One region of the Sporomusa sphaeroides DSM 2875 genome, then DNA from elsewhere that is predicted to be linked to it. Evidence: riboswitches for the same ligand, from Rfam matches in the RefSeq annotation. Region 1 holds a riboswitch; each other region holds the start of a gene.
The links. Region 1 has a riboswitch for cobalamin ahead of SPSPH_RS03385 (methyltransferase). Riboswitches for the same ligand answer to the same signal wherever they lie in the genome.

Region 1 (9,572 bases):
TTATGTGTCCGGCAAAGGGCAGTATACCACCGTTACCGTTCGGGGCAGTACGGCGGCCCAGGTGGGGGTATTCGTGGATGGTGTATTGTCCAACCTCGGCGGGGATGCGGCTGTCGATATTTCGACAATTCCCATCAGCAATGTCGAGCGGATCGAGGTCTACCGCGGCTATATCCCGGCCCGGTTTGGCGGCACCTATATGGGCGGGGTTATCAATATCGTCACCAAGAAGCCCGACAAAGCTAATATCTCGGCCCAAATCGGCAAAAGCTCCTGGGGCGGCACTACCGCCGGCCTGGAGATCACCCAGCCGCTGGGGAAGGGCAGCCTGATGATCGGCATCAACCGCGATGAGAGCGACGGGGATTTCCGGTATAAGAATCCCGGATCGGATGCGGCCTATGCAAGATTTATGCCGGGGGTACAGGCGGATTTGGCAAATCACATTAATAACTTAAACTCTGATTTACACAGAGCGGGTATTGATTTTTCTACGGCGGAGGAAGCCATTGCGGCATTTAACAATCCTGCTGTATATGATACGCTTCAAACCACATATACAGACAATTATTGGAAAATATTTCCTCCATTTTTTGGCTTTACTAGTAAGGCGGATGCGATAATGAAACCTCCTCCTTTTGGTTGGGGGGGGAATGAAGACGCATATAATGCCGCGGCGAAAGCAGCGTTAAATGGTTCTAAAAACTCGTTTCTTCATTCAACCGCAGCTTCGATAAAACAGAAGAACGAGCTTTCTGAGAATGCCACCCGCTGGCGCCGCAATAACGACTATAAAAATACTGACGCCATTATCAAATGGCAGGACGACCACTGGCTGGTCAAGGGTAGTTGGAAAAAAATTGACCGGGGGCTACCAACACCCATGTACCTTACCGGGGATATCTCGGAATCTGGTTACTCAGGTGTTGATATGCCAGGCTTGTTCGAGCGGAAGCGGCAGGAACTGACCAGTAAGGATTTGCTGGTAGGCCGGCGCGATATGGACGGCAGTCTGGAATGGGGCTGGCAGTTCAACTATCTTGATCAGGATAAGCGCTACAGCAATCCGGATCATGCACTGGAGAACGGAGGGGAAAGGGCACTTGGCAAATGGAGTTCTTATGATTCCCGGCGGTTTGGCGGGGCCATTGACGGCACCTATAAGGCTGGTGACAACCATATGCTTGAGTTCCTGGCTAACTGGTCTAAGGAGAAAATGGATATTGACGGCAACCGGATGGACAAAAAGGACTTTGAAGATGGTATTACCAATGGTGAACGGTTTCGGACATATTATGAGCATACGCTGTTTAATCTCCAATTGCAGGATACCATTACCCTTAACCAGACCGCCGACTTCTGGCTAACCCCCAGCATTCGCTACAATTATTCTAAGGTCATGGGCAAGGCGATCAGACAATCTAATTTGAGCTGGATGAAACCGGAGGATTCTCAGGTCAGTGATAAGGTCACCTGGCAGTTGGCAGTGAAAAAACAGGTGGATGACCATCTGACCCTGCGCTCTACTTATGGCACCTACTACCGGCTGCTCAACCTGTATGAGATTGCCGGCGATGGCGCTGGTATTATACCTCGTCCTAATGATCCTGCCAGATACCCTGGACAAAGTATATTTCCGGTACCCGAGGAGGGAACCCAGTGGGATTTGTCGGCCATTTGGGACGGCAAGCTGCTGGGTGCCGACTCCTCCAGGGTGCAGTTAACCTATTTCGGCCGCGATTCGAAGAATATACTTCAACTTTACCGTTTCGGTTTGAATTTCTGGTCTTATACCAATGCGACCAAGGGACGGGCCAATGGTGTAGAACTGCAAGGCGATTTCCACTGGGACAAATGGGATATGAATCTGGCAGGTACCTATCTGCATACCAAGCAACATGACAAATTTAATAAACCTGATTCGCATACCGGCGATACTTATTTCGGTATGCCGCACCTCTACGCTCCGGAATGGGAAGGCTCAATGCGTCTGACCTACCGCCCCGACAACCGGCTGGCGATTTTCGGCGAACTAAAATATATTGACGAGATGTATTGCTGGCAGCAGCAACCGGAGCATGTACAAAGCTCCCTGACCACCGTCGGCCTAGGAGCTAAGTATAAAATTGATAAAGATTGCCAAATTATTGCCGGTGTCAACGATCTCTTTAACAAAGGGCCGGAGCAGACATTTACCAGTATAACCTATATACCGGGGGAAAAGCAGGACAAACTCATCGAATATCCTTTGCAGGGCCGTACCTATTATGTAACGCTGCAGTACAAGTATTAGAAAGCAGCCTGTGGCAGTAAAGGAGGTGATGCCCGCATTTCAGGCAGGCAAGATCAATCTGGCAGGAAGGGAGTGATGGCGGGAAAGTAAGCTGGGTACCTCGGGATTTTTCACATAGGAAAATTTTTAAAAAAGTGAGGTTATGAATGATGAAGATGAAATTTGGTTTTCTCAAACGGGCTGTCGTAGCAGCCCTGACGCTGTCCGTGCTTGGCAGCTCAGCCGCGCTGGCCGCCACGGAAAACTTATTCGGCTACACGGTGGTTAATTCCAGCTATTCACAAGGTCTGGCCGGCGCCATCAATGGCGACCGGACCGCTGCCCCCACCACTTTTACATCCAGCACCAAGGTCACCGGCTTAAACAGCGATCCGGCGCTGTTCAACTTCTTCCGGGGTACGGAGAGCCAGCTGGTGTTGCGTCAGTATAATGTGTACTCTCCGGCAACTTTGATCGATAACAAAATCATTGATCCGTTTGCTTCTTCCTGGACGCCTTCACTTGCCGAAAAGAAATGGGATGCTGTGCGCAACCTGCATGCGGCAGCCACCAAGGGTAATTTCCTCTACGCTACTGGCTATGATCTGGGAAAAATTTCGGTTGTCAATATGAGTAGCGGTTATACGCAAATAAAAAGCTATCAGTTCCCGACTGACTGGTCAGCTATTTCTTTGCCGACCGGAGCTTCGGTTCACGGTGAAGGTTTAACTGTGGTTGGTGACTATTTGTATGCGCTGTTTACCGTAAATCCGAGCGGCGGTTATTCGGTGTATTCCGACAGTATCGTTGTAAAATTATACATTGACAGTTCAACTGGCGATTTGTATTACATGGGTCACATCGCTGTTGGCAAAAACGCTTTCACCCTCGACCATTATAACAACAAGCTCTATGTTTGCGCCCTGGGCGGCATGCAGAACGCCGGTAGCTCTAACGCCGACACCCGTCTGGACATCATTGACCTGTCTACCTTCACTAAGACTACCGTTAACAAGACTACTTCCATGACCGGTGATTTCCGTGATATTACCATCGTTGACGCCAATACTGCCTATGTTTTCCTCGGCAACTATGATACCTATTTTACCAATATGGTCGGCGGCGTGTACCGCACCAGTGTCGCCAACCTTGCCACCCCTTCCGCCTGGACTAAGGTTAGTAACGTAAACTCGGGCGGCTATCTCTGGGGCATTTATGCTGACAGCAACCGTTTCTGGTTTGTCAAAGGCAATCAGATCGACATCTATCCCGGCCTGCCTGCCAGCACCTCTGATACATCTACCAAAACCTTCACTCCTGGCGATCTGGGCTACACCGGCGGTAACCTGAACTCCGCGATTATCCTTGCTCCGGATCAACCCTCCGGTTTTGCTGCCAAGAGCGCTTCCGGCGTGGCTAAATCCTTCGCTTCCCAGTCTGTCCTGGCACAACAAGCCCGCAAAGCAGCTGAAGAAGCCAAGACCGGTCTGAAAACCGTAAACGGCCAAAGAATCCTGAGCTTCAACTAATCACAAAACATGTAATTCATCATCTACATTATACTCCAAATTAAATTAGCTATGACTTTTAACCGAAAAAGTACTGCCACAATCCCCTTGTCTTGGCTATCCGTTCGCCCCGGAGCCCCAAGACAAGGGGATTTTTCCTGGGACAAGGGGACAGGTTCCTTGTCCCACTTGATCTATCTATTCTACTTGTAGATACTCCAGTCATCTTAGTTAATTGCCTTGTTGTGATAATGCTTTGTACGCCGGCTAATAGATTTTTCGCTTAGCAGTTAAGGGATTTCCTTGGTATATCTTTACAATAAATAGTTTATATGCTAAACTATTTGCGGGAGGTCGGAAATATGTGCTCATCATCGGAAAGCTGTGATCCCAAACAGGGAAGTGCTCGTATCGGGCGGCTTATTATGCAGCTCAAGCGTCTGGAGCGGCACCCGCACCAGTTCGGTGCCGCAGGCTGTTTAACGCCCAGCGAAATTCATACCGTTGATGCGATAGGGATTAACGGTCGGATTTTGATGAGTGAACTGGCGGCACACCTAGGCGTTACTAAGGGGGCGGTGACTCAGCTTATCAGCCGGCTGGAGGCTAAAGATTGTGTTCAGCGCACGCCGCACACCACCGACAACCGGGCGACGCTGGTTTCACTGACCGCAAAGGGCCGACAGGCGTATCTGGCGCATGAGCAGTTAAACCGGCAATTTTATGATAAGCTCAGTGCCCAATTGACGGCTCAGGAAATAGCCATTTTTGAAAAATGCATTGATACGTTTTGTGAAGTACTAAAAAAGTGAATTCGGTTCAGTGCGGTTGGCACGTCGGGCTAGGCAGGAGTGTCGCCGCTAATATGGATTTTTTTTGCCGATATAGTTTAGATGCTAAACTATATCGTAATCGTTAACTGCATAATAGGAACAGGTGCCCTTTGGGGCTTAATAGGGAAGTCCGGTTGAAAGCCGGCGCGGTCCCGCCACTGTAACGGGGAGTAAACCCAGGATATGCCACTGGAAGGAAAATTCCGGGAAGGTCTGGGTGCATGATGAGCCGGAGCCAGGAGAACTGCCTGTTTTACAATCACCGTTTGACCCGCGAGCGATGGGGAGGAGATTAGCAAGCAGGGGCTTTCCGTTCCAAGGAACAATGCCGCCTGGTTGCAGCAGATCTTCTCCCGGCAATTTGCCGGGAGATTTTTATATATTATAAGGAGGTTATATGTATGAAAAATCCAGGCCAGAATCCGGGGATGCTCTACCGGATGACGCAGCAGTTCAAGGAGGCCCAGTTGTTATTTGCCGGTATAGAACTTGACGTCTTTTCGTATTTGCAGGAAGAAGCGGAAGCCGGTGTGGTCGCCGCGCAGACCGGATATGATGCCCGCAATCTCGCTTTGTTTTTAAACAGTCTGGCGGCAATCGACCTGCTCAAAAAGAACGGGGAGTATTTTCAGAATACCCCGGTGGCCGAGGCGTTTCTAAACAGGAACAGTTCCTTTTACCTGGGCGAATATCTGGTTTTTTGGAATGAGATGACCAGCCTGCACCGGGTGGCAGAGCAGGTGCGTATGGGGCCTGACGCCGGTACTCAGCAGCATAATCAGGGCGGCAGGGTTTATAATTTCCGGGAGCTGGCCCGGTTATCGGCCACAGAAATATATACCGGACGGGTGCAATCGTTTTTGCAGGCCATCCGGGGCGTATTTTTGCCGGATAGCGCCTTGCGGCTGCTGGATCTGGGCGGTGGTTCCGGCATGATGGCGATAGAATGCGCCGCGTATTTCCCGCAGGCATCGGGGGTAATTTTTGAGCATCCCCTGGTTGCCGACATCCCGGAACAGTTTGTCAAGGAGCGGGGGCTGGCGGACCGCTTAGCGGTTTGGCGCGGGGATTTTACGACAGATGACATCGGGACAGGCTATGACCTGATTATTGCTTCCGGCGTTCTGGATTTTGCCAGCGCCGATTTGCCGGGAATGGCCGCCCGGATTGCGCGGGCGCTAAAGCCTCATGGTTATTTGTATCTGGTCAGCCACCAGGTCAGCGCGGATTTCCTTACGCCCAAGGAGTCGATTGTCAATTGGCTGTCAAGCCATCTGGACGGGCTGAATCTGCTGCAGAGCCGGCAGAGTATTGACGCCGCGCTGGCTGCCGCCGGTCTGACAAAAATGAGCCAGCAAGCGCAGGCGGGTGTGATCTCCGGGTTGGTCGGCGAGCTGTATCATTTTGCCTAAATGACGGGTAATGACACAAGACAGGTTTGGAGGGATTGTATTGTTTAAGGAACGCAAGGTTATTCCGGCACTGCTGGCAACGTGGCTGATTGCGGCGCAGGCTTTTGCCGCCACCGGCGAAGAGATCGGGGCAGCGCCGGCTTTTGTCCTGGAGGAAATGGTGGTTACGGCCACTAAGACACCGGTAGCGGTGCGGGAGGTTTCGGCTGATGTTGCCGTTATCACCCAAGAAGAGATTAAGGCTCAAAACGCCCGCACGCTGCGGGATATCATCGGTTCGGCAGCCGGTGTGGGCATTATGCGGGCGAATGGACGGGCGGCGTTGTCCATTCGCGGCTTTGATTCCCGCTATTCTATGATCCTGATGGACGGCAGGAGAATTCCGGCCGAGCCGGATGCCAATTATGAACTGGACCGGATTTCACTGGATAATGTGGAGCGAATTGAAATTGTCAGAGGGCCGGTTACATCGCTCTATGGCGCCGACGCCCTCGGGGGCGTTGTCAACATCATAACCAAAGCATCGACGCAGAAAGCTTGGCATTTGGATCTGGATCAGGGATTGTGGACAGATAAGGGCGACCGGCAGGGACGCTATGCGTTTTCCTACGATTCAGGCCGGCAGAATAAGCTGAGTGTTTTTCTTGCCGGCAATTATACAGATACCGCTGAGTCGCTTAAAAGTGACGGAACTACCTTTTTGCCCTTTGGCAAACGCAGGAATATTTCCGGCCGGGTGGATTATTTTCCCCGTGACGGGGAGTTGATTTCCCTGAGTGCCTCGTACATGGAGGAAAAACAGGAGGAATATGCTTCGATGCTGTCGATGGTGGGGACTTTGGCCACAGCAGTCCGGGACGACAACAACCGCACATATTACGGCGTCAGCTACAAAAAAACACTGACAGGCGGTGAGTTGTTTGTCAATGCCTATCAGACCATCTGGGACAAGTACAACGATACCGTCAACCGCAGCAACGGCCTGTATGTGAATTCGGTTTACGGCTATTACCGGATATCGGGAATCGAGGCCAGGGTCAGTAAAACGGCGGGGCCTGACCACCGCCTGACTATCGGCGGTGAGTTCCGGCCGGAACTGTACCGCGGGACCGGTATCCGGACAGGCCGGGGTACTTTCACCAAAACCTTTCATGGCAAAACCTATCAGGGCTCGGAGGTAAAAACCGATTATTCGGCGCTGTATGTGCAGGATGAGTGGGATATGGCTCCCAAGCTGTCTGTGACGACAGCCGCCCGCTATGACGGCAGCGACCGGTTCGCGGATAAGGTGAGCCCCAAGCTGGGCTTAACCTACAGGCCGGAGCCTGGCTGGCGCGTCAAAGCAAATACCGGCAAAGGCTACCGTGTCCCTTCCCCGAATCAATTGTTTCTGGATTTAAATGTAGTCCGCAACGGCGCGCTGGTCAAGCTTGCCGGTAACAGCGACCTGAAGCCGGAAAGCTCTACTTTTTACGATTTGGCTGTTGAACGGGACTGGGGCCAGGCAACCGGCAAGCTGACCTTCTTTTCCAGCAAGGTCAGGGATATGATTGACGAGGCGTGGGTCAGCGCCGCCCATATTGAGTATCAGAATATCGGCAGGGCCAGCCTGCGCGGGCTGGAAGGCGAAATCACTTGTCCGCTCACTGACAGGCTGAGCTGGTCGGGAAACTATACTTATCTGGACGCCGGCAATGATCTGACCGGCACCCGGTTGTTCAACCGGGCGCGCCACAAGGTATCCTCCCGTTTTTCCTACCGGCCGGCGCCGGATTTAAGTGCCAGCATCTGGGTAGATGCTTACCGGGATTATTTGTTTCAGCAAAGCTCGGGCAGCGGGGTGAATAAATCGTTTGCTGTTTGGAATATGAATGTTACAAAAAAAATTAACGAGAACCAAACGATAGCGGTGGGGGTGGAGAACCTTTTCAATCATCAGGATGAGGAGCTTTCACTGCCGGGTACCTTTGTCCATATGAATGTCAGGTTTACCCTGTGACCGGCTGGCGAGGAAAGGAGCGACATATGATTGCCAGGGGGTCTTTGCTGCTGGCGCTTATGATCCTGCTGCAGTCGCTGCGGCTGCTGGTGCCGGTGCCGCCCTTTGTATCCATGTTTGTCATCGGCAGTGCGGTTAATGCCTGCCTATTGCTAGCTGCCGAGACCGCCGGGCTGAGAGCCGGATTCATTATCGCCTGTCTGGCGCCGGTTGTCGCCTATTTTCAGCAGGCCTTGCCTCTGCCGGTCTTTATTTTGCCGGTGGCTGTCACTAATATTGTTTATATTCTGCTATATGAAGCCGGCCGGAAACACCATTTGTGGCTGGCAGTACTGCTGGCGTCTGTGGGGCGGATGGCTGCTTTATATTTTTCTGCCACCTGGATTTTCAGTTTTATTTCCCTGCCGGCCGGACAGGCCTTTTTTCTCAAGACTGCAATGAGCTGGCCGCAGTTGGTTACCGGTCTTGCCGGAGGTGTTCTGTGTCATTGGCTGTATAAACGCCTGCCAGCAGCCGGTAAAGTAAGATAAAACAATTAGTGGGACAAGGGACAGGTCCCTTGTCCCACTTCAACTATATCATGTGAGATATGGAGACTGTGTTTATGTATTTGTTGTGAAACAACGACTTTTAAAGAATAGCTTGACTATATGACCGCTATATAGAGTAAAGTAGACAGAAAAGCTATATTTTAAGGGGTGAAAATAATGAATACGGAAAGAAAGCATCCTAAGTATCAAATTCCTAATGAACCGCATGCCAAGCATCGTTATGAAAGTGCACTAAAGCATGTTCAACTGGCGCGAGAAGCCGGGAAAAATTCGGAAGAAATTCATGAGATTTTTCGCAAAGTAATGAATTTCGACTCTAAAAATATCGAAAACATTTCTCAAGATGAGGCACACAAAAAATACCGCACCGCAGTGATTCATGCCCGGAAGGCGTTAGAAAATGGCAAAAATCCTGAAGAAGCTCATGAAATTTACCGGAATATTCTCTCGGGAAATACGGCAGGAAAATGTCATCACAAAGTTGATTAACTGGTGGTAAGCTTATGCCAGGCTATGAAAGCTATGAGTCCGGGAAGGTTTAGGCAATGATGATCCAGTTCAAGGAGCATGAAATGCCTGAGTATACCCTAAATGATGGAAAAGGCGGAATTGAGCTTAGTTAAAGAAACTGAGCCCAATTCCGCCTTTTGTTTTAGCAGGTGGTGTACTCCACCTGAAAAGAGATTTGATTGATATATGTTTTTGTATCAGTAGTAAGCCAGTGGTTTTTCAGCGGGAAAACATATACATTACTGACAATCTGCAAGGCATTGCGTTGCACAAAATCGAGGATTTCCTTATATACGGAAGCTACTTGTTGGTAATAAGTTCCTTGGAAGCGTATGGTGAGATATAATCCCTCCGGACGGATAAAGCAGTGCTTCTTAGGAATGGAATGAGAAACAGGCGTAAAATATTGTATTGTTTTATTAAATTTTTCTGCAAAAAAATCATCTTTATCTATGATCCAGCCGGTAGTAAATTCCTTGAAGTGTTT
Region 2 (10,313 bases), 2.3 Mb from region 1:
CCTTTCTGGATATTTCATCACAGGAAGGCTTTTTTATATTTGTTGCAGATAATTAGTTGCTTATTCAAGGTTATGATCTCACAAAACTTTATACGAAATCAGGTATCCGTCGTCAGGGCGGATTTAAAAGGGAAGTCCGGTGTGATTCCGGCGCTGTCTCGCAACTGTGAAGGAGAGCCATATTTCTGCAAGCCTCTTACCAAGGAGAATGTGGTGATGACCCAAGTCAGGGTACTGCCTGGTTTCTAGTGTCTCAGCTGAGACATGTATATCCGTACAGCCTGCGATGCACAGGTCTGGGATTAAGAACACTCGCAGGCATAGGCTAGCTCTGAGCTAACATATGACTGGAGGCTTGTTAAGGTGAGCTTTCTCGCCTGACAGCCAGCGAGCGGTTTTTGACCCGGCACCGGCAGCAGGCAGCTTTAGCAACAGGTAAAGCGTCGATTGTTCCGCCGGGCGGAATAGTCGGCGCTTTTTGTTTCACTTGTGAGCTGCTGTCATGGATCAGGCCCATGACAGTAATATACCCGGTGCCGTTTAGCCGGCACCGCATACAAATCATTGCCAAAGGGGGATAGCGACAGCCTGCAGCCCCATGCCGGCGCTTTAAAGGACAAGCAAACCAAAGCCGCTGCGCCGGCGGGGAGAAGTGAATATATTTTACCGCAGTCCGGTAGTAGGAGAGGTGAGCTATGAAACGCCGGAGGATCGAGACCTTAACCCGCGCACTGCTGGACTATGGCTATCATGTCCGGCAGGTTCAGCATATTGTTGAGGAAGCCGGAAGGAATGGCAGGGCTGAAATGATGGAAGATGCCATTATCGAAGCGCTGGAAGCGTATGTGAAGTTTGCTGCCAGGTGCAAACAGCAAGGGCACAATATCTGCTGATTTTCGGCATAATGCTTCGAAGTCGTGTATAGAATGAGAAAGTGATGACAAATGAATATCGTTGGGATAGGTGCCCTACGGGGCTTAATAGGGAAGTCCGGTGCAATGCCGGCGCGGTCCCGCCACTGTAACGGGGAGCAATCTCGCAGATATGCCACTGGAGCGAACGCTTTGGGAAGGTGCGAGAAAGCAATGAACCGGAGCCAGGAGAACTGCCTGTCTGACAATCACCGTTTGACCTGCGAGGTATGGGGAGGAGATTACGCAACAAGCCAGGACGGCTTTCGTCCGGACAGCGTAACCACTCCCGATGAGGGAGTTTTTTTTATTGCTTAGAAGCACAAATCAAATAGGAGAGGAAATGGCATGAAGCAAATAACACGCAGTCTTTTATTACTTATTGCCGTATGTTTCCTGGGCGGCATACTGGCCCCGGCCGGGGCGCAGGCCGCCAAGGCCAAGGCCAAACCGGAGCAAACCGTGGGCTATGTCAACCGGCAGCAGGTTTTCGCCAGCTACCCCGGCATCCAGGATATCATGAACCGCATTCAGACCATGCGGAACGAGGCGCAGCAAGACTACGACACCCGGAGCAAGGACCTGCCGGAGGCCGAGCGGCAAGCCTTAAACGACACCATCGCCCGCGAGGAAGCCCGGAAGGAAGACAACCTCATGAAACCGGTAGGCGACAAAATCGAGGCGTCCATTAAGGCCGTTGCCGAGGAAAAGGGACTGACAGTAATTATCGATGCAGCAACCGTGGTCTATGGCGGTATTGATATCACCGCCGACGTGATAGCTAAGCTCAAACAATAAGCGGGTAGTTTGGCCTTGAACATTAGATTGATTAATCATGGGAAAGATCACCGGGTTGATGCCGTACCTTGGCCGACAACGTGATATCCCTGATTGATAGATGAGACTTGATTCAAGCGGGGCTTTAACCCCAATGAATCCTGGTCGGAATTATCCGGAGGTTTAGCCGCTCGCCTGTAGCCCGTAGGGGCATAATCCCCCTTATAGAAGATGAGAGTCTTGGAGCCGGTTAACCTTCGGAGAAATTCCCTACTTTTGTAAAGGAGGTGAGCGTTAGCGCCTAACCTGCGAGGTTAAAACTCCAGCAGCCTAGTCTGCTGCTGCAAGGTAGTCAGGTAAGAAAAACTATTAAAAAACGAAAGCGAGGAATGTAAAATGGCGAGTGAATTAGCGTATGGGTTGTATAACTATGGAGTGGGTAGCGGTGTAGGCGAAGTCGGCCGTTGCAAGTTTGATGCGTCGACCACACCGACAATTCAGCATAATGTTACCAATCTTACAGGTTTAGCACCTGATCCGAAGGTATTCTATTTCCTGAATAAAGACGGTCAACCCCGCCTGTTGGTTGCGGAAACCGTCTATGATTCCTCTTATAATCCGCTGCCAAGCGAGTTCCGGATTCTTAATGCCGCAACCTTTGCCCAAGTGTATCCGACTTCCGGCACGGTACAATGGGGCTACGGCACCGCCACCGCGGATAAGCTGGTGAACGTATATGCTTTCAAGAGAAATGGCACCGATGATTATATTTACGGTATTGATTATGACCGCCAAACCGTTTTCCGCGTACAAAATTCCTCCGGTGACACCTATTCCTTCGACACGGTCAATAAGTATTACTTCAATACCGCAGCCGCTCAGGACTATGGCATTGATGTCGCTGTTGACGCCAATAATGTATACGCCCTCTTTATTTCGGCTACTGACGTTTGGGCCGGTAGTTATAATGACAGTACAGTGGTAAAATTAACGACGGCTTTGGCGCTGGCGTCAACGCCGAATACCAATAGCACCCTTGGCAAAAACGCCTTCGGCTTTGCCGAATATGGCGGCGACCTGTACATCACCTCCATCGGCGGCATGCAGCAGAACGGCTTCAGCAACGGTGCCGATTCCAAACTGGAAAGACTGGTGAAATCCACGATGGTTTCCAGCGTTTTGTTTGCCGGTAGCTCAACTTCTACGACAGATGCAGCCAAGGGTGATTTCCGCGACATTGCCATTGGCGCTGGCGGTGAGGTATTTGTATTAACCGGTTACTATAGTAATATAAGTACCGGTGCACTTACCGGTTACCTGTACAACACGGATGTGACAACTCTTAACACCGGTACTGGCGGTTATATAGATGATACAACCTTAAATCTGCCCAGTCAGTCACTTACTACTTTCGCCGGTTATTTCTGGTCGCTGATTTACAACAATTCCGACAATATGGTTTGGTTTGCCCGGGGCAACGATTTCGCGATGTATCAATATGATGTTGGCTTCACGGTAGAAGGCTCTATTGCCGCCAATGCTTTGGCGTCAAGCGGTACCGGCTGGAGCATTAACGGTGCGGCTATTTACGAACCGGTAGTCACAACGCTGGCCCTAAAAGCGGCTCCGGGCGGCATTTCCGGCGGTACGGTGCGGGCCTCGCATCCGGCTTTTGCTTCGGTATCGCAGCAAGCCTTTTTGGAAAGAAAGAAACTGCTAGGCATCTAATATTTGCAGCTGATAACAACATAATGAACCCGGGAAGCAGCAGGGCTAAGCCTTGTTGCTTCTCGATGGTTTATACAGAGGAAGGATGTTTTTGTGCAGTACAAACGTAAGTCTGCCGGTAAACAACATCGGCGCAAGCAGCGGCTGCTGGCGCTGGCTATTTGCCTGGCTTTATCCGCCCCGGTCTACGCCGCCCCCACTGTGACGCCGGTAGTCAAACAGGAAATTGATACAGCGACCGATACCACGGTGGGCAATGCGATTTACACCGACGCAGGCTATGAAAAGCCCAGCGGCAACTCCGGCAGAGCGGGGTATTACACGTCCGTAACCATTGGCGACGGCTATATCTGGCGGCCTGTCGATATCTATAAGACTACGGGTCATGTAGATCCAAATAGTGCCGCGAATAATATTGCAGTAGAAAAGCTTGTTTTAGGCAATAATGCCGCTATCGATTTAGCCTATTTCCGCAGCACGGCTTATGATCCGGATGTCAATGTGTATTATGATACCGATTATGACACGCAGGTTACCAGTAAGGGCCGTTCGCTTAGAATTACTAATCTAACCTTAAACGGTGATTTCACCTACCGGACAAGCGTTGGCATGAGTTCTACCGATCATGGGGGGCAGGCCAGCAATGTATTTGTACCACGGCTAGTAGTATTAAACAACCCTACCATTGCCAGGCTGAACGCTGAAGGCGGCATCCGGCTCTTTTATCAAATCAGCTATGTCAATGTGGCTACGGTAGAGATGCCTGACGGAACCTTTAGACCGCAGCTGGTGGATTTTTCCCAAAATCCTGCTTCCTTTGTTGCCGATCCGACGAAGACATCAGGCTCAGGGGGAAGATATTTAATAGCTACGTTTGGCGGCTTAACCGCGGAACAGGCTGCGGCCTTGGGCGAGACGCTGGATGTCGTCGGCCAGGCTACCCTGATGGATGCGCCTCTGACCAAGTATCTGGTAATACCGGGTGAAATTGAGGAAGATATTAATCCTCCACAAGGGGGCAATCCTGCTAGTGGTAGTGTTGAGTATAATATGAATGGCTACACCGTGACCAATTCCGGCTTGGCCTCCGAGTCGGTCATGGCTGCTGCCGACAACCAGCGGGCCTTGCTGAATTTGCACCGCTTTGAGGACAATGCTATTTTCGGTCATACCCAGGATTTGCGTCTGGCCAATCAGAACCGGGCCGCTACCAATCAACTGCTGACGACGCCGGAGGGCCATGCGGAAGCCAGCCTGTGGGCGAAAATGTCCCGCGGCAAGTACAAGTATGACAGCGCCTATGGCCGCAGCATTGACCAGTATTTCAGCAATATCCAGGTAGGCTTTGAAAAAGAGCGGCAGGGGGATTTTTATGACGGCAAACTGTTTTACGGCACTTATTTAGGTTATACCGACGCTAAAGCCTCCTTCCTGTCAGGCCAAAGCGACCTGACAGGCAATAGCCTGGGCGCCTATGCCAGCTGGCAGGGAAAAGACGGACGTTTCTTCGATCTCACCGCCCGCATTTCCCGGCTGGAAAACAGCTATGACTTTACCGATTCCTCCGGCATCGTCAGCCGGGACAATGATTACAAAGCCTGGAACTACGGGCTTAACGCGCTGTACGGCTACCGGAAAAATCTGGCCAACGGCGTCTACTTTGAGCCGCAGGCCGGCCTGTCCTACGCCAGGCTGGGCGCTGCCGCCTTTGCCCTGCGGAATGGCGTGCAAATTCGCCAGGACAGCCAGGACTTCCTCACCGGCCGGGTGGGGGTGCTGCTGGGCAAAAAAAATCAGGAAAATACCGATTATCCCAGTGATGTCTATGCCAAGGTCATGGTAAACCATGACTTCATCGGCGCCAAGCGCAGCCTGGCCGGCTTTGGCAACAGCACCCTGACAATGGAGCCGGTCACACATAAGGATACCTGGGTCGATCTGAGCCTGGGCGCCACCAAGGCCATCTCGCGCAAAGGCACCGCCTATCTGGAGCTGACCAAGACTCTGGGCGGTGAAGTCAAAACCGACTGGATGGTTAACGGCGGCTTACAATGGTATTGGGACGCCGGTCCCGACCCCAACCGGAAAGCGGCTGCAGACAAGCCGGCAGCCGTCGCTCTTAGTGTGGACCAGGCAGCAGCTAACCTGCAGCAAGCCGGTCCGCCGGCAAGTACCGGGCTGGCAGCAGGCCAGGCCCTAACGGCTGACAGCCAGACCGCTCAAGTGGACACTGCTAACCTGTCGGCGGCAACTGCCCCGGATGTCCCGGCAGCTTCGGCTGCGGCGGATGCCCCAACTGCCCCGGCACCGGCAACAGCTGGGTCTGACATCAGAAGCGCCGCTGCGGTGGAAAACCCTGCCGGCTACACCTTCGGTGCTGTCCTTGTTGAAGCGCCTCGGCCGGAATGGGAGAAAAAGCTCTCGCCGGGAACAGTTACCGTAGTGGATACTGCCAAATTCGCAGGTGAGCAAAAGACTCTGCCCGATATCCTGCAAACGGTAGCCGGCGTTTTTGTGCAGCGCGTCCAGGGGACCGGCCACTACGCCGTAGCCCGTGTCCGGGGTTCAACCGGCGCACAGGTCAATATCTATATTGACGGTATATTAGTCAATTCCGCCGCCGAAACCGGCGTCGACCTGTCTTTGATCCCGCTTGAAAATGTAGCTAAGGTGGAGGTTTACCGGGGCTATGTGCCGGCCCGGTTTGCCGGCGCGGCTATCGGCGGCGCCATCAACATCGTGACGAAAAAGCCTGAAAAGGTTGGCGTGACGGTGAAACAGGGTGCCAGCTCCTTCGGTGGCTATACCGGCGCGCTGGAAACCGTTGCCCCGTTAGGCAGCGGTACGCTGATGTTCAATCTGAGCCGCGACCAGGCCCGCGGCGATTTTAACTATCAGCAGCATCCGAGACCTTATTATCAAAAAGAAGTGGATACCTATGGCGCCGAAAGAACACGGCAGCACAATTACTACCGGAATACCTCGGCCATGCTCAAATGGCAGGACGACAACTGGTTTGCCAAATTCCAGTATGACCGGAAAAATACCGGCATTCCTGACGGCATCAATTCCGCCGCCCAGATTGACATCCCCGAGCTCAGCAGCGGTTACCGGTATATGATCACCGACAAATACCGGATGGAGGTGGGCCGCCGGCAAAGTGACGACAACCTGGAATGGGGCTGGAAGCTGAACTACGAAAATAACGACAAGCGCGCCCGGGCCACCTCGCCGGTAACCAAGTGGACGCCGGCCGGCATCAAATACTCCAACTTTGATAACGAAGTCTACGGCGCCGCCGTTGACGGCAGCTGGCAGCTGGGCAATCACATGCTGGAATTCCTGTTTAAATACTCTAAGGAAACGATGGATGTAAATGCCAGCTATTGGGGTTATACGACAGTCGTGCCAGCGAACAGTACCCGCCAATGGCTGCCGCATTATGACATCAAGAACTATTATTTCCAGCTTCAGGACAATATTGCGCTCGACCGGCATAAGTCGCTGCTGCTGTCGCCCATCGTCCGGGCGCAAAAGATGGAAATGAACACCTTTACGGACGAGGAAAATGCCTGGCAGTACTCCTATGGCGTCGGCCTGAAGAAAAACATCCACGACGGGCTGGCTGTCCGGGCCACCTACGGCACCTACAATAAAGCCCCCAACTTCTATGAAATGTTCGGTGACGGCAGTATGATGGTTGAGCCAAGAAATGCAGCCTGTGTCGGCGGCGACGTCACCTGGGAGCATGGCAATCAGTTTGATCTTGGCGTGGATTGGCGGGGCCGGGCCTTAGGCGCTGACGCCGACATGTCCCTGACCTATTTCAACCGTCATGTGCGGGATTTGACCTCCTATTTTATCACCTTTAGAGGAACGGCGATGTATACCAACTTCGGCGAAGGCCAGATTGACGGGATTGAGTACGAAACCCGCTTCAAGTGGAAGAACTGGGAGCTGGAGCAAGCCGTGACCTATAACAATTCCAAGCTGACCAAGCAATTGGGCAAATACGGCACCAAAGAGTCGGTTGATCAGCCTTTCACCAACATCCCCAAATGGGAAACCAATACCCGCCTGACCTATAACTTTAACGACCGGAAAACATCTGTCATTGCCGAACTGCATTATTTAGGCAAAGTTGTGAATCAGTACAGTACAGTTAACACGGAAGAAGCCTGGTGTGATCCGATAAGGTTTGTCAATCTTGCGGTGAAACACAGATTCAACCCCAGCGTTAATCTGACAGTCGGTGTCAATGATATTGGCAACGAAGGGCCTAAACAATTGATGTATCAGAGGTATATGAACCAGTCTCTAAATACGCCTATGCCGCAGCAGGGACGGACGTATTATGCAACCATGCAATATACGTTCTGATGCCAATATCCTATGAACCGTTTTAGCTTACTAAGAATGACAGTTAACCGGTTGCAAAAGGAGGAATAACAATAAACGCCGATAAGCAGGCAGCACAGCAGAACAGCACGTTTGTACTGGACATCATTCCCCCGGTGGCGTTGGCCATCGCGCGCAGGGAGCGCTTGTGCCAGGAACTGGACAGGCTTTATCGCGAAGAAGCTTTTTTGGGTAAGCCGGCGGCCGGTCAGCCTTTTTATGAGTATTATTACCGTCAGCAGGCCGATGCTTTCGTAGCAGGATATTGCCACAAAGCGGCAGGCTTGCTGTTGGCGGTTGAACAGACAAGGGACAACCAGGGCAGGGCACTCGAATTGGCTACCGCGCTGCTGCAAACCGGCTGGCCTGATATCGCAGCCCATTTGCGCAGCAGTGGCAGCATGGTGCCGTTTGACTCTTTTTGGCATTCGCCCCAGGCTTTGTCTCAGAGCGAGAAAGCCGAAATAACCCGCGATAATTTCTGTGTCTTTTTGTACCTGGCCAATTTGTTGCACAAAGAGATTAAGAACGATACGGCGTTATTTGAGCTGATTTTTACCAACTGTGTCAAAGAAGAGCTGTATTTCCGTACTAAGTTTGCAATTTCGCATTAAAAACGGGGAAGCAGGGTGATACATATATCCCTTGCTTCCTTATTATCATGGCAATGCTGTGTTAGCAGAAGCAAGGAAACAGGAAGCGAGGGGACAGTCATTTTGCTTCTGGCAGAGGAGGGATAGATTACATGAAACTGCAAGTAGTGTTACCTGGCAACCGCACGGTGGGGACAGGCTGGCTGCCGCCGCTGCCTGACCTGCGCGACTACACCGAATGCCATCCCAAATTGCGGGAAATCATCAAACGACTGGGGCTTGACAAGATTGCGCCGCTGCCGCCCAAGGCCGACCTGCGCCAATGGTGCAGCACGCCGGTGCCGGATCAGGGCCAGCTGGGGGCCTGCACCGCCCACGCGGCGGCGGCCATTATTGAATACTTTCAGAACCGGGCCTTTGGCCGGCATTTTGCCGCCTCGCGGCTGTTTATCTATAAAAATGCCCGCAACCTGCAAGGCGTGAGCGGCGACCAGGGGTCTTACATCCGCGATACCATGGGGTCATTGGTCTTGTGCGGCGTACCGCCGGAAAAATACTGGCCCTATACCGACAAGGTTCCCGATTTTGACAAAGAGCCGACGTCCTTTGTCTATGCCGTGGCCGACAACTATGAAGCGCTGCAGTATTTCTGCCACGACCCTGCCGGCACTAATACGGTACCGGCTGATGTGCTGTGCAGTGTGAAAAAATATCTGGCCGCCGGTGTGCCGGCCATGTTCGGCTTCTACGGCTTTGCTTCGTTTGCCGCTACCGATGTTCCCGGCGGCATCCCCGGTCCCGGCCCGGATGAAAAGGCCAGCTGGGGCCATGCGGTGGCGGCCTTTGGCTATGATGATAATTTGAAAATTACAAACACCCAATACAACCGGGAAACCACCGGCGCGCTTCTTATCCGCAATTCCTGGGGCAGTGCCTGGGGCGACTCCGGCTACGGCTGGCTGCCGTATGAATATGTCCTCAATAAGCTGGCGACAGATTTTTGGTCGCTCCTCAATATGGAGTGGATTGCCGCCGACCAGTTCGGGGTGTAACCAGGCCGGTAACGGCATCGGCAAAATTTAGACAGAATAGGGGAAAGACACATGCAAAACAGCAATATCAAAGCTAACAAGTTTCAGGATTTTTTAACGGCCGGTCAGATTACCTGTTTTGGTGTACAGGCTATGGACGACGATCTGCACACCGTTATCTTCCGCACCAATCTGGAGGTGGGCGGACAGCAACTGCCGGTCATGTTTGTCACCGACGACACCTTGCATACACCACTGCAGGTGCGGGTTGTGCCGGCGGTTGTCCAGGGGCCGGGCCGCCAAAGTGTTCTCGCCTATGTCAATGAACTGAACCGCACCTATAAGAGTTTCAAATATTTTATCAGCGAAGACGATGCCCTGATTCTGGACGTTTGCCTGACTGCTGTGCCGGAACAATTCGAACCGCAGCTCGTCAGTCTGACCCTTGATGTCATTCTGCGCCACCTGCAGGATGAATACCCTGTGCTCATGCGCAAAATTTGGGCTGACACTGCGCAGAATTAAAAACACGGACAGGAGAAGGAGATACTGTGAAAAAATTAATCTGGATTGCTATGGTTCTATTTTGTCTGGGGGTAGCAGGCCTGGCGCTTGCCGCCCAGGAGCAGCCGCCGGCGCCGGTGCCTGCCGATCCGGCGGCCACTAATTTTGCCGCCGTTTATCCGACTGTGCAGGAAAAGCTGCCGCCGCTGCCGGTGCCGCCGGTTTCCATGAATGATGCCAAAGCCACTGCCGCCTATATCGCCGCTGTGGACGCCTACTTAAAAGCCGCGCAGGGCTATATTGACGCTTCGGGAAATGATGTGAATTTCATTATCAGGGAAAGAAACGCCGCTATTGAAAGCGCTAACCAG
Region 3 (10,806 bases), 2.2 Mb from region 1:
GGTCAGCGAAAGAAAGTGACCGAAGTAGTGGTCCGGGATATCGAATTTTTGGACAAGCCGGGGCTGGCCCGGCCAGGATAGCGAAATTCGGGCAGAGGGGTGTGGTGTCGGTGGCAGGGAAAACGGTGACGGTGGTTATGACGGAGCGGATGTACGGACAACTGGCGAAGTGTGCTGCCGTCTTGTCGGCCAAGCCGCGGCGGAATGGCAAAACGCGGGAGGTTAGTGTGGAGGACGCGCTGCTGCTGGCGGCCATGCTGTACATTGAGGAGTATCTGTACCGGCAGGAAGACGGTCGGTCGGGCCCAGCCGTTTCTTGTTCCCCTCCCGGTTGACGGGAGGGGTTAGGGGTGGGTTCATATACCCTGAGCCAGGGCAAAGGTCTGCGACAGCAGCGGTGGACGTCCGCTAATGTCCTCTTTATGTCCAGCGGCAGCGGTAGCCCGGCGAAGCGGACCCAAGGGGCGGGCGTGGACATAAAAGCCATTAGCGGATGGCCGCCTCCCCTTCCCTAAGACAGGGAAGGGTTAGGGATAGGTGGACGTTCCCCTGGTTACTCCCGGCAGGCCGGAGTGCGAGTGATAAGGAGCGTTCGGGCCTGCTCCCCCTGCCTAGTCTGCCGAGTTGTCGCCCAGCAGGATACGGCTCTAAGCGTTAGCGGTGGCCGGACGGGAGCGGATGAGGAGAGTGGAGCGTTAGCGAAACGCCGCAAGGAGCGGACGGCCGGACATAGAGCGGTATCCGTTTTATTGGCACTGAGCGGAGCAGCCCGAGGACGGCAGGCGGAAGACGCGTCAGCGGCTGCAGCGCCGCCCGCAGGGATGCGGAGCGGGCTTACGTGTGTGGAGGTGTTATCCTACTTGGCAGCGGGTGGAATTGTGAAGACGATACGACAACGGGAGGGGATTTTTATGAAAATTGTCATTGACCCCGGCCATTCCGGGCCGGTGGAACCAGGGGCCTGCGCCACCGGCGTGCGGGAGTGCGATGTGGCGCTGGCCATTGCCAAGCTGCTAACCGAACTGTTGTATGAGGCAGGCCATGATGTTTTACTGACCCGGACCGGCAATATTGCAAATGACGGGTTGGCGTTCCGGGCAGAGCTGGCCAATGCTAACGAGGCGGACGTGTTTATCAGCCTTCACGCCAACAGCGTCGAGAGCCCGGCCGCCCATGGCACGGAGGTCTATCATTATCCGGGCAGCGTGCGGGGCAAGCGACTGGCGTCCTGCCTGCAGAGCCGGCTGGTGGCCGAAATGGGGACGGCCGACCGGGGCGTCAAGGAGGCCAATTTCCAGGTGCTTAGGGAAACGGACTGCCCGGCGGCACTAGTGGAGGTAGCCTTTATCTCAAATGAGGCTGACCGGCGGCTGTTGACCGGTTATGCCGGCCAACTGGCGGCGGCGGTAGCCATAGCTGCTGGGCTGGCGGACTATTTTGCCAGCTAATAGCCGCCCGGGTTGGGCACTGCGCTGGTCCTGCCGCTATGGGATGGTCTGTTCTGTCGGCTGCAGCCGACCAGGGGCGTTGCAAGAAGGTACTTTACAACATTGCAGAATGAATGTATAATAATTACAAAATACAATAATCGCTCCTGGAACGGGCGAAACGTGGTGACCCGCGCGAGTTTTACCCCGCGCTTGTCATAATCCGTTCCAGGCGCAGACAGGCACACCTCCCGGGGTGTGCCTTTTGCGTTGGAAATCGTAGAAGAAAGGAGGCACACAATAATGGCTGTAGTAAAAATGCCGCAGAGCAGCACCATTGCCATTAAGTTGCAAAAGGGCGTAACAACCTCCGGCAGTCCGGCGTATGTAACCCGGAATTACACCGGCAAGGCAACGGCGACTGACCAGGATTTGTTCGATGTGGCGCAAGCGCTGATGGGGCTGCAGTCCTATCCGGTGGCGGATATTGCCCGGGTGGATAATGCCTATCTGGTTAATCAGTAAGGATAAGGACGCTTAAACAGCAACAAGAAAAGGAAAGGAGGACAGACCGATGGCTGATACTAATACGAAGACGCTAGAAATGGTTTTTACGACAGCTGGCGCTAAGGAAGTGACAGTGGTTGTGAAAGATCCGAAGGACGGTCTGACACTAGCTGCCGTGCAGGCAGTGATGGCCACTATCATTGCCAAAAACGTGTTTTCCAGCACCAGCGGCGATCTGATGGCTGCCAAGGAAGCGCAAATTCGCCAGTTGGCCATTACCGAGTTAACCTAAAACAGGAGAGGAGGCCCTGCAAATGGAAGAGCTGGCCCGCCTGACGGCGACCTATGGTTTTCCTATGGTAGTGGCCTTCTATCTTTTGGTCAGACTGGAAAAGCGCCTGACCGAACTGACCAGCGCGATCAACAAAATGTGTTATTGCGTCGAAAGGATGGAGGTCATGAAAAAATGATGCTGAAAACAGTCTATGGTCCGCCACCGGTTGATGCGGAACGGATTGAGGCGGCAGAAGCAGAGTTGGAGAGCGCTTTGGTGCGCGAGGAGGATTTAACAGCTGAGGCAATGACTGCATCTCTAAAAAGACGAACAAACGCAAACCCGGACAAGGAGGCGCGTGCTCAAGACGCTTGACGTCCTGCTTACTACCATTGATGCGGTGTTGGAAGCTTTGCCGGAGGATATCGATAAAGAACATCCCGAACGGCTGAAAATTATCCGGGATATTCTCGGACTAGTGATTACCGCCCGAAAACTGCATGCCTTATAAACGACGGAAGCACGCCGAAACGGTGTGCTTCTATATTTTTAATTGCAGCAGTAGTAAAGTGAGTGATTGGTACGACAAAACCCTCCCTGAACTTGCAAAGGGAGGGTTACGCTATAAGAGGACTCAGTCCGAATAAAAATCCCGGCATAAATAATAGCCGGGAAAAATGATTACTCTCATAATCGCCTTCCCATCGCTCGTGGGTCAAACGGTGACTTTTAAATAGGCAGTTCTTCTGACTTAGGGTCATTGCTTACCTGCGCCTTCCCGGGATATCCAGTGGCATTATGCAGGTTTGCTCTCCGTCACAGCGGCGGGACCGTGTTGGTTTTACACCAAACTTCCCTATTAAGCCCGTAGGGCACCTATTTCGATCATATGCAATTGTATTTTCTAAATTGCAATCATAATAGCACTTTTGTTTATTGAATGTCAATTGTTGAAGATTTTGGCGATTATTGATCTTTAAAATGTAAATTGATGCGGCATCAGGATTTATACCGGTTGAATCAGTACATAAGCATCAGTACTTAAGCGACGCTCAAAAAATGTAAAAACTACAAAAGAAATTGACACATCATTACAAAAAATGCTATTATGAAACGAATAATGGAGTATTAACCTTTCAGGATAATTAAATAGCGTTAAGATAGGTGCCCGCAAGGGCTTAATAGGGAAGACCGGTGTAACGCCGGCGCGGTCCCGCCACTGTAATAGGGAGCGAATCCAAAGTATGCCACTGAGACACGCGTCTTGGGAAGGTTTGGACAAGCGATGATCTAGAGCCAGGAGAACTGCCTGTCTGTCAATCACCGTTTTACCTACGAGCGATAGGGAGGGGGTTAAGTACATACATGTTGTATGGTATTTCTTCCCGGCGTTTTGCGCCGGGATTTTTTAATACAACAAGGGGTACTCTTTCTATCTCCCGCCGATGGCCGGGAGATTTTTTTATTCGTAGTAGGTATGGACGTTGTCCAGTTAAGGTGGAAGGTTTAAGAGAGGTGAGTTATTGACACAAGAAAGGCGCTCACGCAAAACTGTAGTTACGTCTGAGGGGAATATGGCTTGTTATAGCAGTATCAAGAAACAAGGGAGAGAAATAGCAGAATGAAAAAAAGTATTTTGTTGTTGACGTTGATGGTTGCCTTAGGGACAGGAGCCACGGCTTTTGCAGCGGAAAATGATTCTTTAACTGTAAATGGCGACATCAGGTTACGGTTTGATAAACAAACGAACTATAATCAACCAGACTTTAACGCGAATAAATACCGTATCCGTTTAAATTTAGGATATAAGCTAAGCCCGGAATGGTCATTCAATACAAGGGTGGTAGCTGGTGATTCACTGTTTGGAGATGCTCCGCCTAATGTCGATGACGTGCAGATTTCCGTTGCCAGCTTAACATACAAGCAACCGGACTGGAATGCTACGATTGGTCGCCAGGTGTTTAGTATGTTTGAAGGACTTGCGGTTAGCATGGATGATGGCCACACGCCTGGCGATGCTGGTTATCCAGCGGCGGGAAACCGCCCGGATGGTGGTAACGCAAAGAATTTCCCGTCTTTACAAGGGGCTAAATTCCAAAACAAAATTGGTAAAACAAACGTGACTTCTTTTTATGGGAATTTAAACGCTCGTACTGACGATGGCGCGAATTACAATGTAAAAGGGATTGCGGCTATTGGACCGGTTGGCGCTTTCAAAGTCGGGGGAATGGTCTATACTACCGATTCTTATGTATCTGCTGCTGATGTAAGCAAGTATGGTGTGAAAAACGGCAGCAAAACGGGTTATTCCGTGACAGCCAACACGAAATTATTCAATAATTATTTATATACCGGCGCTGAGTATATCTGGGGTCTTGCCGATACGCACGATAAAGCCTATAAACTGATTGCTAAGACTCCGGAAACAAAAAAGGTCGGCGATATGCAGTATGCGGTCGAGTATCGAAATATAGAGCAAAATGCGCTGGACTATAACTCTTGCACGAATACGGCGCGTGGAATATCGATGATGCGTACCAAAAATATTAATATCGGCGACTTTACCTACTGGGCTCTTAGCGCCAAGCGCCAGTTAACTCCCGAGCTAACAGCAACGTTATTCTATGAAAAATATAATCCGCAAAACCATGGGAAAACAACCCCGTCAAGCGCACAAGTGGAAGATCAGGTCTATCGTCTGCAATTAGATTATAAATTCTAACAGGAAATTACCGGATGTAAACGTGTAATTTTGCAAGCAAAAATTTCTAGTTGATGCGTAGTTTGCGTTGTCAGTGATATTGTTTGTACGCAATGAATTCCGGCTGCAGTGGGGGTTGCCAAAAGGCTGACTGTTGCAGCCGTTTGGCAATAGAAAGGAATGTGCATGAATCCACAAAATGAGAAAGACTGTTTAAAGATTGCGTTTTATGGCAAAGGCGGAATTGGCAAATCCACAGTTTCCGCCAATGTTTCCGCAGCGCTGGCGAGCCAAGGCTGTAAGACTTTACATATCGGGTGCGATCCAAAGGCGGATTCCGCACGTTGCCTGGTGGGGCGTAAAATTCCTACCGTGTTGCAACAATTGCAGATAAAACCAGAGGGGATTGACAGGAACGATATTGTTTTTCCGGGTTTCGGCGGTGTTGACTGCATCGAGGCGGGAGGGCCTGAGGCTGGCATTGGCTGCGCCGGCAGGGGAATCATCACCATGATGGAGGAATTGAAGTACCTGGAGCTCTGGCGTGAGGGCTGGGACGCTGTTATCTATGACGTGTTGGGCGATGTTGTGTGTGGCGGCTTTTCAGTTCCGATGCGCGAAAGATATGCAGATACCGTTTATATTGTGACATCAGCGGAGTTCATGTCGCTATATGCTGCCAATAACATCATGAAAGCGATTAGCAGAAGCCAGGGGGCACGGTCCGTGACGCTGGGGGGATTAATTCACAATTGTAGAACCGGTGAGTCGAAGCGCGAGGCAGTGGAGCAGTTTGCCTTATTGACAGGTACGCAGGTAGTGGCCGATGTCCCATTCAGCCGGGAAATAACCCTGTCAGAACTGGCAGGCAAAACCGTGCTGGAAAAGTATCCGGATTCAGAAGCCGCTGGTTTCTTTAAAGAACTGGCGGGGGTCATTGCTAAACATCAGGGTCAAACGCACATAAAAGCGCTGAATGATGATGAACTGGAAAAATTCAGTCACTATATGCTTGATCTGGAATTGGCAAAAGCATAATAGCGGGGCCGGAAATGGGAGGAAATGAATTTGTCTTGTGCGGGTTATAAACAGGGAAGCAACAGTATTGAAAAAATCAGTCTTTCGGCTGTGACGGATACAATACCGCTCGATAGCTTTTTTGACCGGGGCATAGCGGATGATGACTGTGGAGAACTGGTTAATCTGGCCTTGGCTGTGCCGGGCATTGACGTAGTAGCGGCAGGCCCTGCCTCTTGTTCGCGGGTGCTATACTTCAGAGCTGCGAAAAAAAGGTTGGAAGAACGCTTGTTTTTGCACCCTATATCCAGCAATGATTTTACTGCCGGCAATCATCTGCAAAATTTGGAAGAATCGCTTACAGACCTGGCGGCTTCGCGCCGATCAAGAGCGATCATTGTGTATGTTACTTGTGCCGATATTCTTGCAGGCACTGATTTTGCCAGTATAACCGGACGCGTAGAATGTCAACACGGGATACCGGTGAAGGTCTTTGAGCGGGGGCCGCTTTCCCGGCGACGGACGCTTCCCAAAGAGCGGCTGTGTGATATTTTTATCGATTTGCTGCAACGAGGCAACCGGAGTGGAAGCAATAACTGCATTCACTTGTTGGGAGACGCCGGGAAGCTTGCTGAAACTTCCGGACTAAGAAAGATGCTTATGCACTACTGTTCCGACGGGGAAATCAGAGAATTTGCCGCGCTGGACTCTTACGAACAATTTGAGGAAATGACAACAGGCAAACTGAACATTGCCTTGGATCGCTTTGGTTATGACTTGGCAGTGGGCATACAGAAAAATTGGAACATACCTTTCGTATTTCTGCCTGCCTGCTACAATATGAAAGAGATCAAAGGCAGCTATGGGGCATTGATGAAGGCGCTACATACAACCTGGGATTTCAGCCAGGATTCGAAAGCGTATCATCAGTTGGCAGCACAAACTGCTGCGACATTAGCAGGCAAACAAATTGCGGTGGGAATTGGCGCAAGGTCTTTCGAACTCGCCTATGCTCTGACGTTGGCTGGCTTTTCTGTTTCCACAATATTTGCGGATACCGTGAATAAAAACGATAGGGCGTACATCAATGCGCTTCTCGCCATAGGAAGCCAGGCGCAGGTATATCTGATTTCAAACGTGACCAGCGAAACGCAGGCGGGCGGGTTTGCTGAAATCGATGTCGCCATTGGCGAAAAAGCAGCGTTTTACTGTGCGAAAGCAAAAGAAATTCTGGTGAGTGCCGACTATCGTTTCGGTTATGAGGGAATCACGGAAATTATGGAGGCGATGAGATGACAATGAAATTAACTCGCCTTCCTTCGCTGGCAAGCGACTATTCAGGCGCATGTTCGGTTCTGTATGCGATGCAGGCGCTTACCCTTTTGTACTCGCCAGGCGGATGCAGCAGCGCAATCATCGAATGCGATGAGATCAGGGATTTGCGGCAGACCTTGTTTTTCTGTTCCAAGCTGGGGGAGTTGGAAGCCGTCATGGGCGCGGCGGATGAATTCCTGCTGCAGGCACAAACTCTTTGTGCGCACAACCGCCAGACGGAATTTACCGCTATTATTGGTACGCCTGTACCGGCGTTGACCGGGATCGACATTGCGGCAGTTGCCGATGAGTTGAGCCGGCAGACAGGCTTGCCGGCCATGGCGCTTTCTACGGAGGGATTCAAGGACTACTACTCCGGTGTTCATCAGACGCTGTTGGACTTGGGGAAGCGTTTTCTGGAGAAACGGGAGAAAAAGAATAACCAGGTCAATATCATCGGGTATACGCCGCTCAGTCTTGGCAGCCCGGCGCATCTAGCCGAACTGATGGATGAACTGGAAGCGTGCGGTCTTACCATCAACGGTTCGCCGCTGGCAAAGAAGAATTTGGGCGACTTTAAGAACATGTCCGCCGCCGCGTTGAATATTGTCGTATCGCATGAAGGCGCGGGGCTGGCTCAATATATGCAGCAAGAATATGCAATTCCTTACGTTTTACATGTGCCAATAGGAATGTGGGGTATGCGGCGGTTGTTTAAAACATTGGAGGCGGTGACAGACATCTCGCTCGGCCGTACAAGCCGGAACCAATATGACCAAACTGGCAAGGCACTGTCGGCACGACGCGCCGTGGTGATCGGCGAACCGCTGTTTGCTTCTTGTATAGCCGCCTGTTTGCAAAATGATTTTGGGCTTGCCTCTGTTGAACCAGTCAGCCTGATAAAAACCGATAGGCGTATGAAAAGTGTCTATCAAGAAGAATCGCTTTCCAGTGTCCGCTTTTTTACATGCGAGCATTCACTGGCTCAGTGGCTAGGGGAAGGGCAGCCGGATATAGTTATTGGGGACCCTTTGTATCAAACACTGGTACGCCAAAAGAATATCCAGTATGTGCCGCTGCCGCATGTCGGCTTGAGCGGTTCAATGCACGCTGATTTGAATTATGAGTTCATTGGTAAGAAAGGCTATGATTATTTAGCAGGATTTATCGGGTCATGACATTCAAGTAACATAACGGAGGGGATTTTTATGCTGGAGCATCGTAAAAAATGGTTGCAAGGGGTAGCACTGCTGTTGGCTGTGTTCTTTATGTTAAGTCTCGCAGGCTGTCAATCCGGGGGGAGCGGAAAGAAACCGCCAACCGGACAAACGTCTGAAACAAAAATTGTCACCGACTTAGTGGGAAACCAAGTGAAACTCAAGGCTAATGTGGAAAAAATCGCCGTTGTGCCTGTTCCTTGGGCTACGATTGTTTATGCGGTAGATGGGACGGGTAAAAAAATCGCTGGCATGCATCCGTCGGCGATGAAGGCCTATCAGAGTAACATATTGAAGGCTATGGCACCGGAAATGGCTAACGCGAATTCGACGTTTGTAGACAACAATTTCAACGTGAATTATGAAGAAGTCGCCAAGCTGAAGCCGGATGTGGTCGTTATCTGGGATTATCAGCCGGAGATTGGCAAAAAGCTGGCAGAACTCGGCATTCCGTCTGTAGCGATCAAATATGGCACGCTTGAGGATGTACAGAAAGGCATCAAGCTGGTCGGGGAAATCATTAATCAGCAAGAGCGGGCCAATGCGCTGATTCAGTATCATCAGGATACAAACGGCTATCTCAAGTCCAAGGAGAGCGCACTGGCGGGCAAGAACAAGCCTAAAGTGTTATATTTACGGGATGAGCAACTGCAAGTCGCGGTAGGCGACTCGGTGAACCGAATCATGATTGAAACGGCAGGCGGTACAAATGTCGCTAATGAGGGTAGCGGCCAATGGTCAAAAATAACCATGGAGCAGGTTATGGCGTCGAACCCAGATGTCATTGTTATCAGTAATTTCTCCAATGTGTTGCCGGAAGATTTGTACACGAATAAGTTTCCCGGGCAGGATTGGAGTAAAATTGACGCCGTAAAAAATAAACGAGTGTATAAAGCGCCGATGGGAATTTATCGCTGGGATGCACCCTGCGTGGAAACGCCTTTAATGATAAAGTGGCTCGGCAAAGTTCTTCAGCCGGCAGTTTTCAACGATTACGACATGAGGGCTGATCTGAAAAGCTTTTACCAGACATTCTTCAACTATAAGCTCAGTGATGCGGAACTTGATCAAATCCTAAACAGTAAGCAGAACCCTGGCCTGAAAATCTAACACTAAAGAGTGTGATTGATGAATAAATAAGGTCAGTTGTTGTTTTGATTGGAGGAGCGAGGGAAGCGAAGCATGATGTGTAAACAACAGAATTTGAAGTTTGTGTGGATGGCTGTATTGGCTGTGCTGCTGATTGCCTTTTTCGTATCTCTTTTTGGGGGCCGTTATGTAATTCCTCCCCATGAGGTCGGCAGCATACTGCTTGATGGAATGCGCGGTGAAGAAGGGGACGGCATGGCGTTTTCCGTTGTCTGGAATCTCCGGCTGCCACGGACCTTGTTGAATAGTTTTGTCGGTGCGGGACTGGCTGTTGCCGGAGCAGCGTTCCAGGGGATTTTTAGAAATCCCCTGGTCAGCCCTGATGTGCTGGGCGTCAGTTCGGGAGCGGCCTTTGGGGCGGCGTTCGGTATCTTGCTCTCAGGAATGAATCATCTTGCTACAGCTATGGCGCTCTTTTTTGGCATTGTGAGTGTTTTTATGACCTATACGCTTTCCAAGCTGCGCGGCGAATCGTCTACGTTGTCCCTGGTGCTGTCCGGCATGATCATTTCTGCGGTATTCAGCGCACTCATCTCTTTGATTAAATACGTCGCCGATCCCTATGACAAGCTGCCAGCTATTACGTATTGGCTGATGGGCAGCTTTGCCAGCGCCTCGTACAGCAATTTACAATTGGTCGGGGTTCCCATTTTACTGGGGACGATTGCGCTGCTCATGCTGAGGTGGCGTATCAACATTCTGTCATTGGGGGATGAAGATGCCTATTCTTTGGGAGTTAATCCAGTAAAGACCCGGCTGGTTATTATTGTCATGGCGACGCTGATTACCGCCGCCTGTGTGACCGTTACGGGTGTGATCGGCTGGGTCGGTTTGGTCATACCGCATATCTGCCGTATGCTGAGCGGAGTGGATCATAAAAATCTGCTGCCTGTTTCCTGTGTTGTCGGGGCAGCGTTTATGATTCTTGTTGATATGATGGCCCGGACGGTAACTGCGGCGGAAATCCCCATTGGCATATTGACAGCCCTGGTCGGTGCGCCGTTTTTTGCCTTACTATTTAAGCAAGCGAAAGGTGATTGGCAATGATACTGGAAGTGAAGCACGGCTATTTCGGATATACAAAAGACAATGACATACTGAGGGATATCTCTTTTGTTCTTGGGGAACAAGAGATTATGACCATACTCGGTCCCAATGGTATCGGCAAAACGACTATGTTAAAGTGTATGACAGGAATCT

Region 2: it holds a riboswitch for cobalamin, as region 1 does, so the genes downstream of both, SPSPH_RS14510 (OmpH family outer membrane protein) here and SPSPH_RS03385 (methyltransferase) in region 1, are expected to answer to the same signal.
Region 3: it holds a riboswitch for cobalamin, as region 1 does, so the genes downstream of both, SPSPH_RS13985 (hypothetical protein) here and SPSPH_RS03385 (methyltransferase) in region 1, are expected to answer to the same signal.

What each region holds. Positions count from the first base shown of each region.
Region 1 covers NZ_CP146991.1:748,495-758,066, forward strand. The annotation lists gene SPSPH_RS03370 (TonB-dependent receptor) at 1-2,293, shown strand, start outside; gene SPSPH_RS03375 (hypothetical protein) at 2,440-3,801, shown strand; gene SPSPH_RS03380 (MarR family winged helix-turn-helix transcriptional regulator) at 4,143-4,592, shown strand; cobalamin riboswitch at 4,698-4,879, shown strand; gene SPSPH_RS03385 (methyltransferase) at 5,015-6,025, shown strand; gene SPSPH_RS03390 (TonB-dependent receptor plug domain-containing protein) at 6,066-8,024, shown strand; gene SPSPH_RS03395 (ECF transporter S component) at 8,051-8,554, shown strand; gene SPSPH_RS03400 (hypothetical protein) at 8,732-9,064, shown strand; gene SPSPH_RS03405 (MerR family transcriptional regulator) at 9,228-9,572, opposite strand, start outside.
Region 2 covers NZ_CP146991.1:3,093,981-3,104,293, reverse strand. The annotation lists cobalamin riboswitch at 84-256, shown strand; gene SPSPH_RS14520 (hypothetical protein) at 359-571, opposite strand; gene SPSPH_RS14515 (hypothetical protein) at 696-893, shown strand; cobalamin riboswitch at 945-1,127, shown strand; gene SPSPH_RS14510 (OmpH family outer membrane protein) at 1,260-1,709, shown strand; gene SPSPH_RS14505 (hypothetical protein) at 2,085-3,416, shown strand; gene SPSPH_RS14500 (TonB-dependent receptor domain-containing protein) at 3,510-7,796, shown strand; gene SPSPH_RS14495 (hypothetical protein) at 7,931-8,428, shown strand; gene SPSPH_RS14490 (C1 family peptidase) at 8,560-9,459, shown strand; gene SPSPH_RS14485 (YbjN domain-containing protein) at 9,511-9,963, shown strand; gene SPSPH_RS14480 (hypothetical protein) at 9,990-10,313, shown strand, end outside.
Region 3 covers NZ_CP146991.1:2,980,650-2,991,455, reverse strand. The annotation lists gene SPSPH_RS14025 (single-stranded DNA-binding protein) at 1-81, shown strand, start outside; gene SPSPH_RS14020 (hypothetical protein) at 111-335, shown strand; gene SPSPH_RS14015 (N-acetylmuramoyl-L-alanine amidase family protein) at 912-1,448, shown strand; gene SPSPH_RS14010 (DUF1659 domain-containing protein) at 1,731-1,952, shown strand; gene SPSPH_RS14005 (DUF2922 domain-containing protein) at 2,002-2,226, shown strand; gene SPSPH_RS14000 (YvrJ family protein) at 2,249-2,404, shown strand; gene SPSPH_RS13995 (hypothetical protein) at 2,401-2,583, shown strand; gene SPSPH_RS13990 (hypothetical protein) at 2,567-2,719, shown strand; cobalamin riboswitch at 2,928-3,103, opposite strand; cobalamin riboswitch at 3,354-3,535, shown strand; gene SPSPH_RS13985 (hypothetical protein) at 3,830-4,930, shown strand; gene SPSPH_RS13980 (nitrogenase iron protein NifH) at 5,096-5,947, shown strand; gene SPSPH_RS13975 (nitrogenase component 1) at 5,978-7,222, shown strand; gene SPSPH_RS13970 (nitrogenase component 1) at 7,219-8,418, shown strand; gene SPSPH_RS13965 (ABC transporter substrate-binding protein) at 8,449-9,567, shown strand; gene SPSPH_RS13960 (FecCD family ABC transporter permease) at 9,640-10,653, shown strand; gene SPSPH_RS13955 (ABC transporter ATP-binding protein) at 10,650-10,806, shown strand, end outside.